4 regions of the Nonomuraea sp. NPDC005501 genome follow, and region 1 is predicted to be linked to each of the others. Evidence: predicted binding sites of a transcription regulator. Region 1 holds the regulator's gene; each other region holds the start of a gene.

Region 1 (3,307 bases):
ACCGCGACCATGATCGCGGCCCGTCCGCGACGGGTGAGCCGCACCGGCGCCGCCCGCCGCCCGCGCTTCCCGGGCACGGGCCCCGTCCGCATGGGCCCCTTCCGAACGGCGCCCCTCCTCCGGACAGACCCCATCCGAACAGACCCCTTCCGCACGGCCCTTCGCCCGAGCGCTCCCCGTCGCCTCTCACCAGCCCCGGAGCCGAGCCCCGCCTCTCGGCCCTCCCCGAACCCTCGCCCCTGATCGCCCCTTCGCGCCTGGCCGGCCCCTCGTTTCTGGCCGGATCCTCGCCCCCGGCCCGCTGCGGCCGCCTCACTGCGGCCACCCTGAACGACAGAGCCGATCCGCGCCACCGGCACAGACCCGCCGCCCCGGCCGCCCGCCCCTGCCGACCGGTTCGCCGGAAACGAGCCGCCTCCCCGTGCCCGCCGGCCTTCCGGGACGGTTGTGCCTCCCCCGCCCGGCCCGCCGCCCCTCCTTCCGGGTCGCCCAGCCGGGAGGCCGAGGCCCTCGGCCTCTGCTCTGGGGGGTGGTACGAGCCACAGCTGGGGTCTTCCTCCCGCGGCGAAGGCGCGACCGGCCCCGCGGGCCGCCGTCGCGTCGGCGCCCGGCGACGCACCACCACTACGCGAGACGTCCTCCCGCATCTGAACCCCACCCCTCGAAGTGACCCCTGCGGTCCACCCGGCCGCGCGGGCTCGGTCGCCGCGCCCGGCCCTACCATCCAGTACGCCCAGAACGCCCGAAGCGCTCAGCCGATCCGCCTCACAGCACGCGACCCGCCGTCACGACGGGCCGGCGCCCATCTCCACACACCCGCGACCGCCTTCCCCTGAAGCACGGCTCGGTCCCATCTCCACGCACCGCGACACCCTCCCCCTTGAGCACGGCTCGGTCCCATCTCCACGCACCGCGACCGCCTCCCCCTGGGGTACGGCTCGGCCCCTGCCCGTGGGTGACGCCGAGCTCCGCACGATGACCAACGAGCGTGGCGTGTCGGCTCCGGCCGTCCTGCAGCCGTCCTGCAGCTGCCCTGCCGTCGTTCTGCGTCCGGCCACTCTCGCCACCTGACCACCACCACCTCGGCCCCGCCTGGATGGTGAATTGTCGCGCAAACCGAGGCGTTCGCGAATACTGAACGCTTTGTCCTCCCCCACAGTCCGCCCGCCCCCAACACCGTCGTTCTTGATCGCCTTTGTACGGCCCTCGGCGACCCGCTGCCGTCCGGCGTCTTCGCTGGTCATGTCCGTGACCGCGGTGACGCGCACGATTGACCTCCCCGCCGTCCGGGTCCGAGAAAAAGACCCAATAAAGATCAGCAAATCGAACACGGTGTCGATCGAACTCCCGTACGATGTTGTACACCACGCCACTGATAATTTCGAGGACGACTCGAACAATTGTTTGAAGATGATCTTCAACAGCGATACGGTCGCTGTGTGCGACATGGAGACCACGGACCGGGAGGGCAGGCCGGAGCGGCAGGCCACCCGGCGACGAGGAGGAGAGCATGAGCGAGCGAGATGACGCAAACGGGGTCACAGACCTCGCGGTGCGCCGGCGCGACTCCCTGGGCCTGACGCCCAGGCAGCGCAAGATTCTCGAAGTGATTCGCGATTCGGTGCAACAGCGCGGATATCCGCCGTCCATGCGTGAGATCGGCGAGGCCGTCCAGCTGACGAGCACGTCGAGCGTGTCGCACCAGTTGACGGCGTTGCAGCGCAAGGGCTATCTGCGGCGTGACCCGCACCGGCCGCGCGCCCTCGAAGTCCGCCTGCCGGGCGAGCCGGCACTGTGGGTCGACCCCGACGCCTCCTCCGAGGAGCCCACGGTGAGCAGGCCCACGGCCGCCTATGTGCCGCTGGTCGGCCGGATCGCCGCCGGTGGGCCGATCCTCGCCGAGGAGAGCGTCGAAGACGTCTTCGCGCTGCCCAAGCAACTCGTCGGCGAGGGCACCCTGTTCCTCCTCCAGGTCGCCGGTGACTCCATGATCGAAGCCGCCATCGCCGACGGCGACTGGGTGGTCGTGCGTCAGCAGCCCGTCGCCGAGAGCGGCGACATCGTGGCCGCCATGATCGACGGCGAGGCCACGGTCAAGACCTTCAAGCGCAAGGACGGCCACGTCTGGCTGGTCCCCCACAACCCCAACTACGACCCGATCCCCGGCGACGAGGCCAGCGTCCTGGGCAAGGTCGTGGCGGTCCTCCGCCGCCTCTGACCCACCCCACCACCGCCGACGGCTCCCCGGGAGCACCCCGGGGAGCCGCGACCAGCACCGGCAGCCTTCGTTCCTCGCCCTCGGCGTTGAGCTCGTCGAGCCCGGCATCGAGCCCTGCCCCGGTCGCGGCACTCCACTCGCGCCCTGCCTCGGTCACGGCGTTCGAGTCGAGCTCTGCCCCGGTCACGGCAGCCCACTCGTGCCCTTGCCCCAATCGCGATGTTCGAGTTCGAGCCCTGCCCCGGTAGCGGCGGTCGAGTCGAGCCGGCGGCCAGGGCGGCGGACCAGGTGACGGCCTCCGCACCCACCGGCTGAACGCAGTAGTGGCCGGGAGATGCTGGAAGCCCTGAGGAAGTGGCCGGGGCTGCAAGGCCGGTCAACGGTGCTCGCTCAGCGCCGTGCGCTCGCGCCACCGAGTGTCAGCGGGACGTAGCCGATACGGACTCACCCGGTTGCCGCGCCCCCGGCAGGGCGGTGAAACGTCGGGTCGAGATGGCGACGAGGAGTCCGAGGGCGGCGTAAGCTCCGCCGAGCAGGCTGGCGGCCGGCCATCCCGCGGCGCTGTAGGCCCACGTGGTGGTGATCGCGCCGAGCGCGGAGCCGAGGGAGTAGAAGGCCATGTAGGCGCCGATGACGCTGCTGCTCTGGTCGGGGCGGGCGGCGGTGAGCAGGTGCTGGCTGCTGACGTGAACGGCTTGCACGGCGAAGTCCAGAAGGATGACGCCGACGATCAACAGCCACAGCGATGACCCCGCTTGACCGATCAGCAGCCACGCGGCTGTGAGCAGGGCCAGCGACCAGCAGGTGACCGAGGGCGCCAGTCCACGGTCGGCCCATCGGCCGGCCCGGGCCGCGCCCAGCGCCCCGGTGAGACCGGCGAGTCCGAACAGTCCGATCTCGGTGGTGCCGAAGTGCCACGGCGCGTCGCCGAGCGGGAGCGCCAGTCCGCTCCACAGCGTGCCGAAGGAGGCGAACAGGAAGAACGCGACCAGCCCTCGGCTGAGGAAGAGCCGGTCGCCGACCACCAGACGGCCCACCGATGACAGCAACTGCCCGTACCGGGCTCGGGAGCGGCGGATGTCGGCCTTG
Region 2 (3,307 bases), on a different contig from region 1:
AGTCGGTGGCGGCGGTCCTGCGGGCCCACGGCGAGACGGTCGTCCCCGTCCACGGCGCCGGTCCCGGGCCGGCCGGCGGAGACCTGCCGGTGGGCCGGGACGTGCCTGCCCAGCCGGTGAGTCCAGGGGTGGCGATGAGCCCGTACCTCAGCGAGGACGACGTCGCCGCGATGCGGGAGGCGGCCGAGCGGCTGGTGGAGGTGCTCGCCGCGCCCGGCCCGGACGAGGCCGCCGGCCTGCTCAACCGGCTGCTGGCCGGCACCGCCCGGCCGCCCCGGCTCACCAGCCACGGCGGCACGAGCCCCTGGCATGTCCACGTGGACAGCCGCGACGACGCGCCGTGGGCGGAGTGGTTCCTGGCGTCGTCGGCGATGGCTCTGGCGGTCCTGCTGGCCGAGCACCAGAGGGTGCCCGGCGGGCTGTGCGCCTCACCCGGCTGCCGCCGGCCGTACCTGGACCTGGGGGGCGGCAGCCCGCGCCGCTACTGCAGCGCCCGCTGCGCCACCCGCGAACGCGTCGCCGCCCACCGCTCCCGCGCCTGACCACCACGGTCCTCCGCTCCGGTCGGGGGACCGGAGGGGCGGGACGTGCGGGACAGCAGCGCGTACCCGCCCACGGCCGCCAGCTGGAGCGCCGCCCCCACCAGCAGGGCCGTGCCCACGTCGTGCCCCACCAGTGGGCCCGCCATCGTGGACCCCGCCGCGAAAGATGTGATCTTGAGGCTGGCGCCCGTGGTGAAGATCTGGCTCCGCCGCTCCGCCGGCGCCTCGCGGTGCCGTACCGACAGCAAGGCCGTGAGCTGCGGCCCCTCCGCCACGCCCGCGAGCGCCGCGGCGAGCACCGCCACCTCGAACGCCCCCGTGAACGGTCCGGGCCGTGCCGCCGCCAGGTGCGGCGCGACGGCGGCGAGCGCGAGCGCCGCGCCGAGGAGCAGCGTCGCGCAGACCAGGATCGTGTCGGGGGAGGGCGACGTGCTCCGCCGCCGGGCCAGCAGGGCGTTGGTGGCCAGCGCGCCCCCGGCGGTCACGGCCAGCAGCAGCGCCCCGTACGCCGCCCCGCCCGCCAGCGCGCCACCGAGCAGCGGCGCCCCGACCACGAACATCGGCACGCCGGCGTAGGAGACCATCGAGGTCACCGTCGCCCGGCGGAGGGGCGCGTTCCGGCCGATCGCCGTGAAACCGGCGGCCAGCTCCCGCCGGATGCCCTCGGTGCGGACCCCGCGCTCCGGGCGGCCGGGCAGCCGGTACGCGATCGGGGCCGCCGCCACCATGAGCGCCAGCGACACCACCACCGCGCTCCGCCCGTCCCACGCGGCCGCGACCCCCGCCACCGCCGCCGGGCCGGCCAGCCCCGCGGCGTTGTAGCTGATCGCGTCGAGCGCGCTGGCCCGCTCCAGGCGTCCCGCCGGGATCAGGAGGGGCAGCTGGGCGGTCCAGCCGCCGGTCAGGGCGGGCCCGAGCACGCCCGCGAGCACGGCCACGCCGATCAGCACGGCGTCGGGCACGTGGCCCAGGCCGAGCAGCACGACCAGCAGGCCCCCGGTGTAGCCCAGCAGGCAGCCGGCGAGCATCCTGCCCGGGCGTAAGGCGCGGTCGAGCAGCACCCCGAGCAGGGGTCCGCCGATCGCGGCCGACGCGGTGAGCCCGGCCAGCAGCCACGACGCGACCACCGGCGATCCGGTCAGGGCGAGCCCGGCCACGAGCAGGGCAGGGCCGGACATCTCGTCTCCGGTTCGGGCCGTGATCGCGCCGAACATGTAACGGGCTATCATCAAAGAGACGTTACAGCGTGGCCCGCGGTGCCGGGAAGGGGGGCGGTCAGCCGTCCGTGTCGTGGACCCACCGTTCGGTGAAGAGGCGGGGGTGGATGCATGGCCGGGGGGTGGCCGGGTGTGGCGGGCCCATGCCGGCCGACGACGGCAGCCGTCCCTTCCGGTGGCTGCCCGGTGGATGTCCCGCGGGAGGGGTGAGTCGAATGGATGTTTGAAGATGGGCATACACTCGGCGGTATGAGGGGTGTTTTCCAGGCGTCCCTGCTGGGGCTGGACGAGGACGTCGCCGTCGGCCCGCTCGGCTCCACGGTGCGCCGGACGCGGCTCGACCACGGCGCGTGGATCGACGTGCGGCCGGGCTGGCTGTCGGGCGCGGACACGCTGTTCGAGCGGCTGGCGGAGCGCGTGCCGTGGCGGGGCGAGCGGCGGCGGATGTACGACAAGGTGGTCGACGTCCCGCGGTTGCTGAAGTTCTACGACGAGGGCGAGCGGCTGCCCGACCCGGTGCTCGACGACGCCCTGCGCGAGCTCGACGCCCACTACGAGGAGGAGCTCGGCGAGCCGTTCCGCACGGCGGGACTCTGCTACTACCGTGACGGCCGCGACAGCGTGGCCTGGCACGGCGACACCATCGGCAGAGGCAGCACCGAGGACACCATGGTCGCCATCATCTCGGTCGGCACCCCGCGGCCCCTGCTGCTGCGCCCGCGCGGCGGCGGGCACTCCATCCGCCACGACCTGGGCCACGGCGACCTCATCGTGATGGGCGGAAGCTGCCAGCGCACCTGGGAGCACGCCGTGCCGAAGACCACCCGGCCCACGGGACCGCGCATCAGCATCCAGTTCAGGCCGCGCGGGGTCCGCTGACCGGGTGTCTCCGGCGCTCGTGGGCTCAGACCTCGGTGGTGAAGGCGCCGGCGTCCGGCGCCGGTTGATCACGCGCCGGTGGAAGCCGGAGCCGCCCGCGGGCGGGCCGCCGCTGGGCCACCCGGTCCCGCCCGGCGGCATCTTGTCCTTTCCTCCGGTCAACGGCCCGCCGGGTGCGGGCCCTGCCGGCTCAGCCGGTACGCGCGGGGCGGCAGGCCGTACTCCTGCCGGAACGCCCGGCTGAAGTGGAACGGGCTGACGAAGCCGGAGGCCGCCGCGACCTGGCCGACGTCCATGTCGGTGGCCTCCAGCAGCCGGGCCGCGTGCCGTACCCGGGCCTGCCGGACGGCCCGCATCGGCGGCGTGCCCGTCTCGGACGTGAAGAGGTGGGCGAAGCGCGACGGCGACAGCGCGACGGCGCGTGCCAGCGAGGCGACCGAGTGCGGGGCGCCCGGCTCGGCGGCGATCAGCGCGAGCGCGCGGCCCACCCTGGGGTCGCCGCCCTTGCCGTCGCCGCTCTCCTCGCCGGGGTGGCGGGCGGAGGCGGTGGCCAGGACCAGCACCTCCTCGACCGCGCCGAGCACCAGCTCCCGCGCCGCCGCCGACCCCGCCACAGCCGCCCCTGCCACAGCCGCCCCGGCCGCCGCGACCCCGGCGTCCGGGCCTGGG
Region 3 (3,307 bases), on a different contig from region 1:
TGCGGGTAGTAGGGCGCGCGCCACCCGTGCCTGGCCTCCAGGTAGGGGGTGACCATGTCGGAGTTGACCGGTCCCGGCCGGAACAGCGAGATGTCCACGATCAGGTCGTGCATCGCGCGCGGCTCCAGCTTGGCGACGAGCTCGCGCTGGCCGGGCGACTCGATCTGGAAGCAGCCCAGGGTGCGGGCGGCGCAGATCATGTCGTAGGTGTCCTGGTCGTCGTGCGGTACGTAACGAATCTCCGGCCGGGCGTCCGGGATCGGCCGGGGCTCCGGGATCGGCGGCTCCGGGTCGCGGGCCTGCGGGTCGGGAGGGCGCTGCTCGTCCAGCCGGACCACGACGCCGTCCACGCGCTCGATCTCGCCCAGCGCGTACGCCATCGCCGACTGCATGCGCACGCCCAGCACGTCCAGCTTGAGCAGCCCCGCCTCCTCCACGTCGTCCTTGTCGAACTGCGACATCGGGAACTCCAGCAGGCTGCGCTCCACCGGCGTGCGGTCGCGCAGCCCGGAGTTGCCGATCAGCACCCCGCACGGGTGCAGCGCGATGTGCCGGGGCAGCCCGTCGAGCTTCTCGGCCAGCCTGAACACCCGGTCCAGCCCCGCCTCCCCCAGCCTGCTGTCGCGCAGCTCGGGCAGGTCGCTCAGCGACGCGGTGATCTGCCTGGCCCTGATGTGCGGGAACGCCTTGGCGATCGCGTCGATCTCGTACGGGGGCAGGCCCATGGCGCCCGCCACGTCACGGATCGCGCTGCGGGCCCGGTAGGTCTCCATCATGGACACGCAGGCCACGCGCTGCTCGCCGTACCTGTCGAAGATGGCCTTGTAGCAGTCGAGCCGGCGCGCGGACTCCACGTCCACGTCGATGTCGGGCAGCCCGACGCGGCCCTCCGACAGGAAGCGCTCCATGAGCAGGCCGTGGTGGAGGGGGTTCACCTCGCCGATGCCGATGAGGTAGTTGACCAGGCTGCCCGCGCCGGAGCCGCGGATGGCGCACCGGATGCCCATCCGCCGGATCATGTCGGTGATGTCGGACACGGCGATGAAGTAGCCGGACAGGCGCTTGCGCTCGATGATCGCCATCTCGTCCCGGAGCCGTTCGCCGGCCTCCCGGGAGCGGGCCAGGCCGCGCGCCGCCATCCCGTCCTCCACCCGGCGGCGCAGCAGCGGCACCGGGTCGGCGCCGATCTCGGGCAGGTGCAGGGCGGGCGGGTCGCCGCGCAGCGCGAGCAGCTCACGCGGATCCATCACGCACTCCTCCGCGACCCTGCGGGTGGCGCGCAGCAGGTCGGCGACCCGGCGCGCGTCGGAGCCGCAGATCTTCGCGGCCACCATCGCCATGTCCTTGGAGCCCTTGAGATAGGCGTGGGAGGTGGTGCGTTCCAGGTGGCGCGGGTGCAGCGGGACGAGCTGGCGGGCCGCGTCGAGCACGTCGCCCACCTGGTGGTCGTCCGGGTCGAGGTACCTGACGGCGTTGCTGAGCACGGCGGGCACCCCGGCGGACTCGGCCAGGGCGAGCATGCGGACGGCGGTGATGGCGTCGCGGAAGCCGTACTGGTCGACCAGTTCGACCACCACCCCGGGCACCATGGAGCGCCACAGGCCCAGCAGCGCCGCGGCCCGCTCGTCGCGGCGCGCGGCCATCGCCCGGCCCACGTCGGAGCGGGGGCCGAGCAGCACCGTCAGCCCGTCGTCGGGGGTGACGCCGGGGCCGGCCCACGCGGCCACCATCTCCCGGGTCACCCGCGGCTCGCCGCGCCCGCCCGCGTAGTGGGCGTCGGTGACCAGCCGGGCCAGGCGGGACCAGCCGCCCGAACGGGCCAGCACGATGATCCGGTCCTCGGCGTCCGCCCCGGTGCGGGGGCGCTGCGGCCTCCGGCTCCGGGCGAGGGGGCTCAGGTCGTCGAGCGCGCCGCCGGAGTCGAGGGTGAGGCCGTCGAGCGCGCCGTCGGGGCCGTCCGCTCCGGCGAGGACGAGGCTGACGCCGAAGACCGGCCCGATCCCGGCGTCCGCGCACGCCTGCGCGTGCTTGACCGCCCCGTACAGACCGTCGCGGTCGGTCAGCGCGAGGATGTCCATGCCGTCGTCGGCGGCCCGCCGCGCCAGCTCGCGCGGGAACGCGGTGCCGTACCGCATCGAGTAGGCGGAGGCCACGTTGAGGTGCGGGAACGGCGCGCCCATCAGTCCCACGCCCTCAGGAGCAGCCAGCCGCCGCTGGCGGTGTCGAACCTCAGCTCGTAGGAGCCCGCCTCACGCCCCGGGCTGGCCTCGACCCGCCAGAACTGGCGCTCGCCGGGATCGCCCTCCCGCACCTTCCACCACTCGCGCGTCACCACCCAGTGGTCGAGGACGCGGCGCACGAGATAGAGCCGGTCACGCCAGACGAACTGGCTGGGCTCGCCCTCCCGGGTCCACACCTCGATCGGATCGCCATAGAGTCTGCTCAAGACGCCTCTCCCCGCGGCTTTTCGACTGTGTTCAGCCACCCGGGGGAAGGCGGGTGTTCTTACATATCGAACATATGTTCTTTGCGGCTCGGAGCGCAAGTCGCTCACGCAGGTGAGCCCGGTCGGCGGCGAGCCCGTGTCGGCCCACCCGGACGAGCCCGATATCGGTAAGCTAACCCGCCGTGAGCGGTGAAACCTCCCACATCGGGCGCTACAGGTTGCTGAGCGTGCTGGGCAGGGGCGGGATGGGCACGGTGCACCTCGCCGAGGACACCGCGGGGCAGCGCGTCGCCATCAAGGTGATCAACGCGGAGTTCAGCCAGCACGAGCAGTTCCGCATGCGTTTTCGCAGGGAGGCCGACGCCGCCCGGCGGGTGCGCAGGTTCTGTACCGCCGCGGTCCTGGAGGCGGCCCTCGACGGCCGGATCCTCTACGTCGTCACCGAGTACGTGCCCGGCCCCAACCTGGAGCAGGCCGTCGAGCAGTCCGGGCCGCTGCGCGGATCCAGCCTCGACGCGCTGGCCGTCAGCGTGGCCACCGCCCTGACCGCCATCCACGGGGCCGGGGTGGTCCACCGCGACCTCAAGCCGTCCAACGTGCTGCTGTCGCCCGTCGGCCCCCGGGTGATCGATTTCGGCATCGCGCGGGCGCTCGACACGCTCAGCGGGGTCACGGGCACCGGCGAGATCGTCGGCACGCCCCGCTACATGGCGCCCGAGGTGCTGCGGGGCGACCCGGTGTCGCCGGCGTGCGACGTGTTCTCGTGGGGCTGCCTGGTGGCGTACGCGGCGAGCGGCAGGGCGCCGTTCGGCGGCGAGACGCTGCCCGCGATCGTCTATCAGGTGCTCAACACCGAGCCCG
Region 4 (3,307 bases), on a different contig from region 1:
CAGGACGCCCCACAGGCCCGAGAAGATCAGCACCGCCTCCTCGGCCCGCTTCCTCGCCTCGTCGTCGAGGGTGGCCAGGCCCAGGTTGTCGTACAGGACGCCGGTGTAGAGGCCGGCGGCGGGGAGCGTGGGGGCGGTCCTGATGGCCATGTTCCTGGCCGTCTCGCCCGCCAGGCCCGGGGTCAGGCCCAGCACGTCGAGGGCGTCACGGCGCTTGGAGGCGCGCAGCAGCGCGGTGAGCACCCGCTTGCGCGGCTTGTCGAGGGCGGGGAAGGACAGCTCACCGACGGGCGGGCCACTGCCCTCGGACGCCTTGCTCTCGGACGGCGGCAACAGGATCAGCACGATGCCACACCCTATAAGCCCAGGCCAGCGGTCGCTTCCGCGGGCGCTGCATGCTTGCGTCTCGTAGGGGAGGTTCATCTTTGTCCTGTACGGCAGGCACGGGAGGGCCCACCCGCCGTACGGGGCTGGGGGCCTCCAGGGAGACGCCCGCTGACCCGCACGGGGCGAGCCGCCGTCACGCCGCATCCGAGCCGTTCCCTTCGGCGGCTCCGCCCACCTCCCGAGCCGCCTCGCCCTCCGAACCCCTCGACCTTTCCGGCTCTCCGGGGACTGTCGGCCGTTCGGGGTGGTCGGGTGGATAGCCTGCGCTGATGGATTTCGACAGACTTGTCCACGAAGCCTGGCCTGCGTTCGAGCGGCAGGCGTATGGCGACTGGATCCTGCGCTACGCCGACGGAGTGACGAAGCGGGCGAACTCGGTGCTTCCCCTCGGCCGGCCCGCCGACCTGGGAGCCGCGATCGGCGCCGCCGAGGAGTTCTACACGGCACGAGGGACGCGCACCGCCTTCTCGATGGGGCCCGGCGTGGTGCCCGAGCTCGACGCCGAGCTGGACCGCAGGGGCTACGAGGTGGTGGACCCGACCGCGGTCATGGCGCGCTCCGGCGACACGCCCGGACCCGCGCACCGGGTGCGGATCGAGGAGCACCCCTGGCGGGCGTGGGTGGACACGTGGTGGGCCGTGGACGGCCGGTACGCCGAGGGCCGGCAGGCGGCTGAGCGGATCTGCGCGGGCGTGCCGGCGTGGTACGCGGCGGTCGAGGAGGACGGCGTGCCGCTCGCCGTGGGCCGCGCCGTGCCGCAGGGTGACACGCTCGGGATCTTCTGCATGGCCACGCTGCCGGAGGCCCGCCGCCGCGGGCTGGGCCGCAGCGTGCTCCGCGCCCTGCTGCTGAGGGGCGGGTCGCGGCCGGCGTACCTGGTGGTGACCCGCCGCAACGAGACCGCCCAGGCCCTCTACGCGAGCGAGGGCTTCACCTTCCGCCAGGGCTATCACTACCGCGTCCGCTGACTCGGACGCTCTGCCCCCTCACCCTTGCCCGTACTGCCGGGGCGCGACCGTGCTGCCGGCACTTGTCCGTGCTGCCGTTGCTCGCCCGTACGGCCGGCACTTGTCCGTGCTGCCGTTGCACGCCCGTACTGCTCGTGTTCGCCCCTGCTGGCCGGCTCCCTGCTGGAACGCGAAACGGCGGCCCCGGGCATGCCGGAGTCGCCGTTTCGCGCTTGTGCGTTATGTGGTTATCTCGTCACGACGGGCGCCGGTCAGCGCTCGTCGTTGTGGGCAATTACAGGGGTTTCGCTGAGCCGTGCCGACTCGTCCAGGATGTCGGCGCCCTTTTCGCGCAGCGCCGCAATGTGCTGACGCCCGTGGTGGGCACAGAACAGCAGCTCCCCACCCACAGGCAGGGTCGCGCGAATGTAGGCCTGGGCACCGCAACGGTCGCAGCGGTCGAGGGCCGTCAGCGGCTTAACGGGGGCGAGAGCTCCAGTCACGTATCGCCTTTCGGGTCACCCCCGCCGAAGCGAGGATCTGGCGTCAGTCACTTGGAACAACATCTAACCGGACGTGGACGTTCCCAACCGCCGCCTCGCTACGCCCAGAGCGGAATGTGTCCGAAAGTAATGACGATCAGGCCGTTGGTAACGGCAAACGTGACCGCATGGCAAGCTTGGACGCGCGCACGTGCGCAAGTACGCCTGCGCAGGAGAAGGACGGTAGGCTGCGCACAGGTGTTCGATGACCAACCCGGAGGAGCTGGAGTGACCCTAGTGGAGGCCGGTTACACGGCTCGTCACCTCTCGGTGCTGGAGGGGCTCGAAGCGGTCCGCAAGCGTCCGGGCATGTACATCGGGTCCACCGACAGCCGCGGGCTCATGCACTGCCTCTGGGAGATCGTGGACAACGGCGTCGACGAGGCGCTGGGGGGTCACTGCACCCGCATCGAGGTCGAGCTGCACGCCGACGGCTCCATCGAGGTGCGCGACGACGGCCGCGGCATCCCCGTCGACATCGAGCCCAAGAGCGGCCTGGCCGGCGTGGAGCTCGTCTACACCAAGCTCCACGCGGGCGGCAAGTTCGGCGGCGGCTCCTACGCCGCCTCCGGCGGCCTGCACGGCGTCGGCGCCTCCGTGGTCAACGCGCTGTCGTCCCGCCTCGACGTCCAGGTCGACCGCGACGGACGCGTCCACGAGATCAGCTTCCGCCGGGGCGTGCCCGGCGTGTTCGACGGCGACGGGCCGACGGCCAAGTTCCGCAAGAAGTCCGGGCTGCGCGACGGCGGCGGGCTGGCCCGCGCCGTCACCGGCACCCGCGTCCGCTTCTGGGCCGACAAGCAGATCTTCCTGCCCGACGCCGAGGTGTCGCTCGACGAGATCCACGTCCGGCTCCGCCAGACCGCCTTCCTGGTGCCCGGCCTCACGCTCGTGGTCGTCGACAGCCGCCACGAGGAGCGGGTGGAGGAGGAGTTCCGCTTCGACGGCGGCATCTCCGAGTTCACCGAGTTCCTGGCCCGCGACGAGGCCGTGTGCGACGTGCTGCGCCTGCAGGGCGTCGGCCACTTCCACGAGACGGTGCCGGTCCTCGACGACCAGGGCCACATGACGCCCACCGAGGTCGAGCGGGAGCTGACCGTCGACGTGGCCGTGCGCTGGGGCCGCGGCTACGAGTCGACCGTCCGCTCGTTCGTCAACGTGATCGCCACCCCCAAGGGCGGCACCCACATCACCGGCTTCGAGCGCGGCCTGGTGCGCACGATCAACGAGCAGCTGCGCGAGACCCGCCTGCTGAAGAACGGCGACGACCCGGTCACCAAGGAGGACATCCTCGAGGGCCTCACCGCGGTCGTCACCGTCCGCGTGCCGGAGCCGCAGTTCGAGGGCCAGACCAAGGAGGTCCTCGGCACCTCCGCGGCCACCCGCATCGTCTCCCATGTGGTCTCGCGCGAGCTGAAGGAGCTGTTCGCC

Evidence for each region. Region 1 encodes LexA, which represses DNA repair genes until DNA is damaged. Its sites were predicted from a motif close to TCGAACANNTGTTCGA; they were not measured.
Region 2: ABZS51_RS33980 (alpha-ketoglutarate-dependent dioxygenase AlkB) is a predicted target of LexA. The motif match lies at 1,971-1,986, and genes of this name have one in related genera.
Region 3: ABZS51_RS36220 (DUF6504 family protein) is a predicted target of LexA. The motif match lies at 2,513-2,528, and genes of this name have one in related genera.
Region 4: ABZS51_RS34170 (DNA topoisomerase IV subunit B) is a predicted target of LexA. The motif match lies at 2,067-2,082, and genes of this name have one in related genera.

Annotation. Positions count from the first base shown of each region.
Region 1 is NZ_JBEXDT010000095.1:10,958-14,264, reverse strand. Features, by position in the region: gene ABZS51_RS34280 (hypothetical protein) at 1-92, opposite strand, end outside; gene lexA (transcriptional repressor LexA) at 1,511-2,218, shown strand; gene ABZS51_RS34270 (MFS transporter) at 2,638-3,307, opposite strand, start outside.
Region 2 is NZ_JBEXDT010000093.1:19,064-22,370, forward strand. Features, by position in the region: gene ABZS51_RS33970 (CGNR zinc finger domain-containing protein) at 1-542, shown strand, start outside; gene ABZS51_RS33975 (MFS transporter) at 482-1,771, opposite strand; gene ABZS51_RS33980 (alpha-ketoglutarate-dependent dioxygenase AlkB) at 2,009-2,638, shown strand; gene ABZS51_RS33985 (AraC family transcriptional regulator) at 2,797-3,307, opposite strand, start outside.
Region 3 is NZ_JBEXDT010000108.1:9,273-12,579, forward strand. Features, by position in the region: gene dnaE (DNA polymerase III subunit alpha) at 1-2,180, opposite strand, end outside; gene ABZS51_RS36220 (DUF6504 family protein) at 2,180-2,446, opposite strand; gene ABZS51_RS36225 (serine/threonine-protein kinase) at 2,629-3,307, shown strand, end outside.
Region 4 is NZ_JBEXDT010000094.1:20,061-23,367, forward strand. Features, by position in the region: gene ABZS51_RS34155 (peroxide stress protein YaaA) at 1-345, opposite strand, end outside; gene ABZS51_RS34160 (GNAT family N-acetyltransferase) at 657-1,355, shown strand; gene ABZS51_RS34165 (hypothetical protein) at 1,607-1,837, opposite strand; gene ABZS51_RS34170 (DNA topoisomerase IV subunit B) at 2,105-3,307, shown strand, end outside.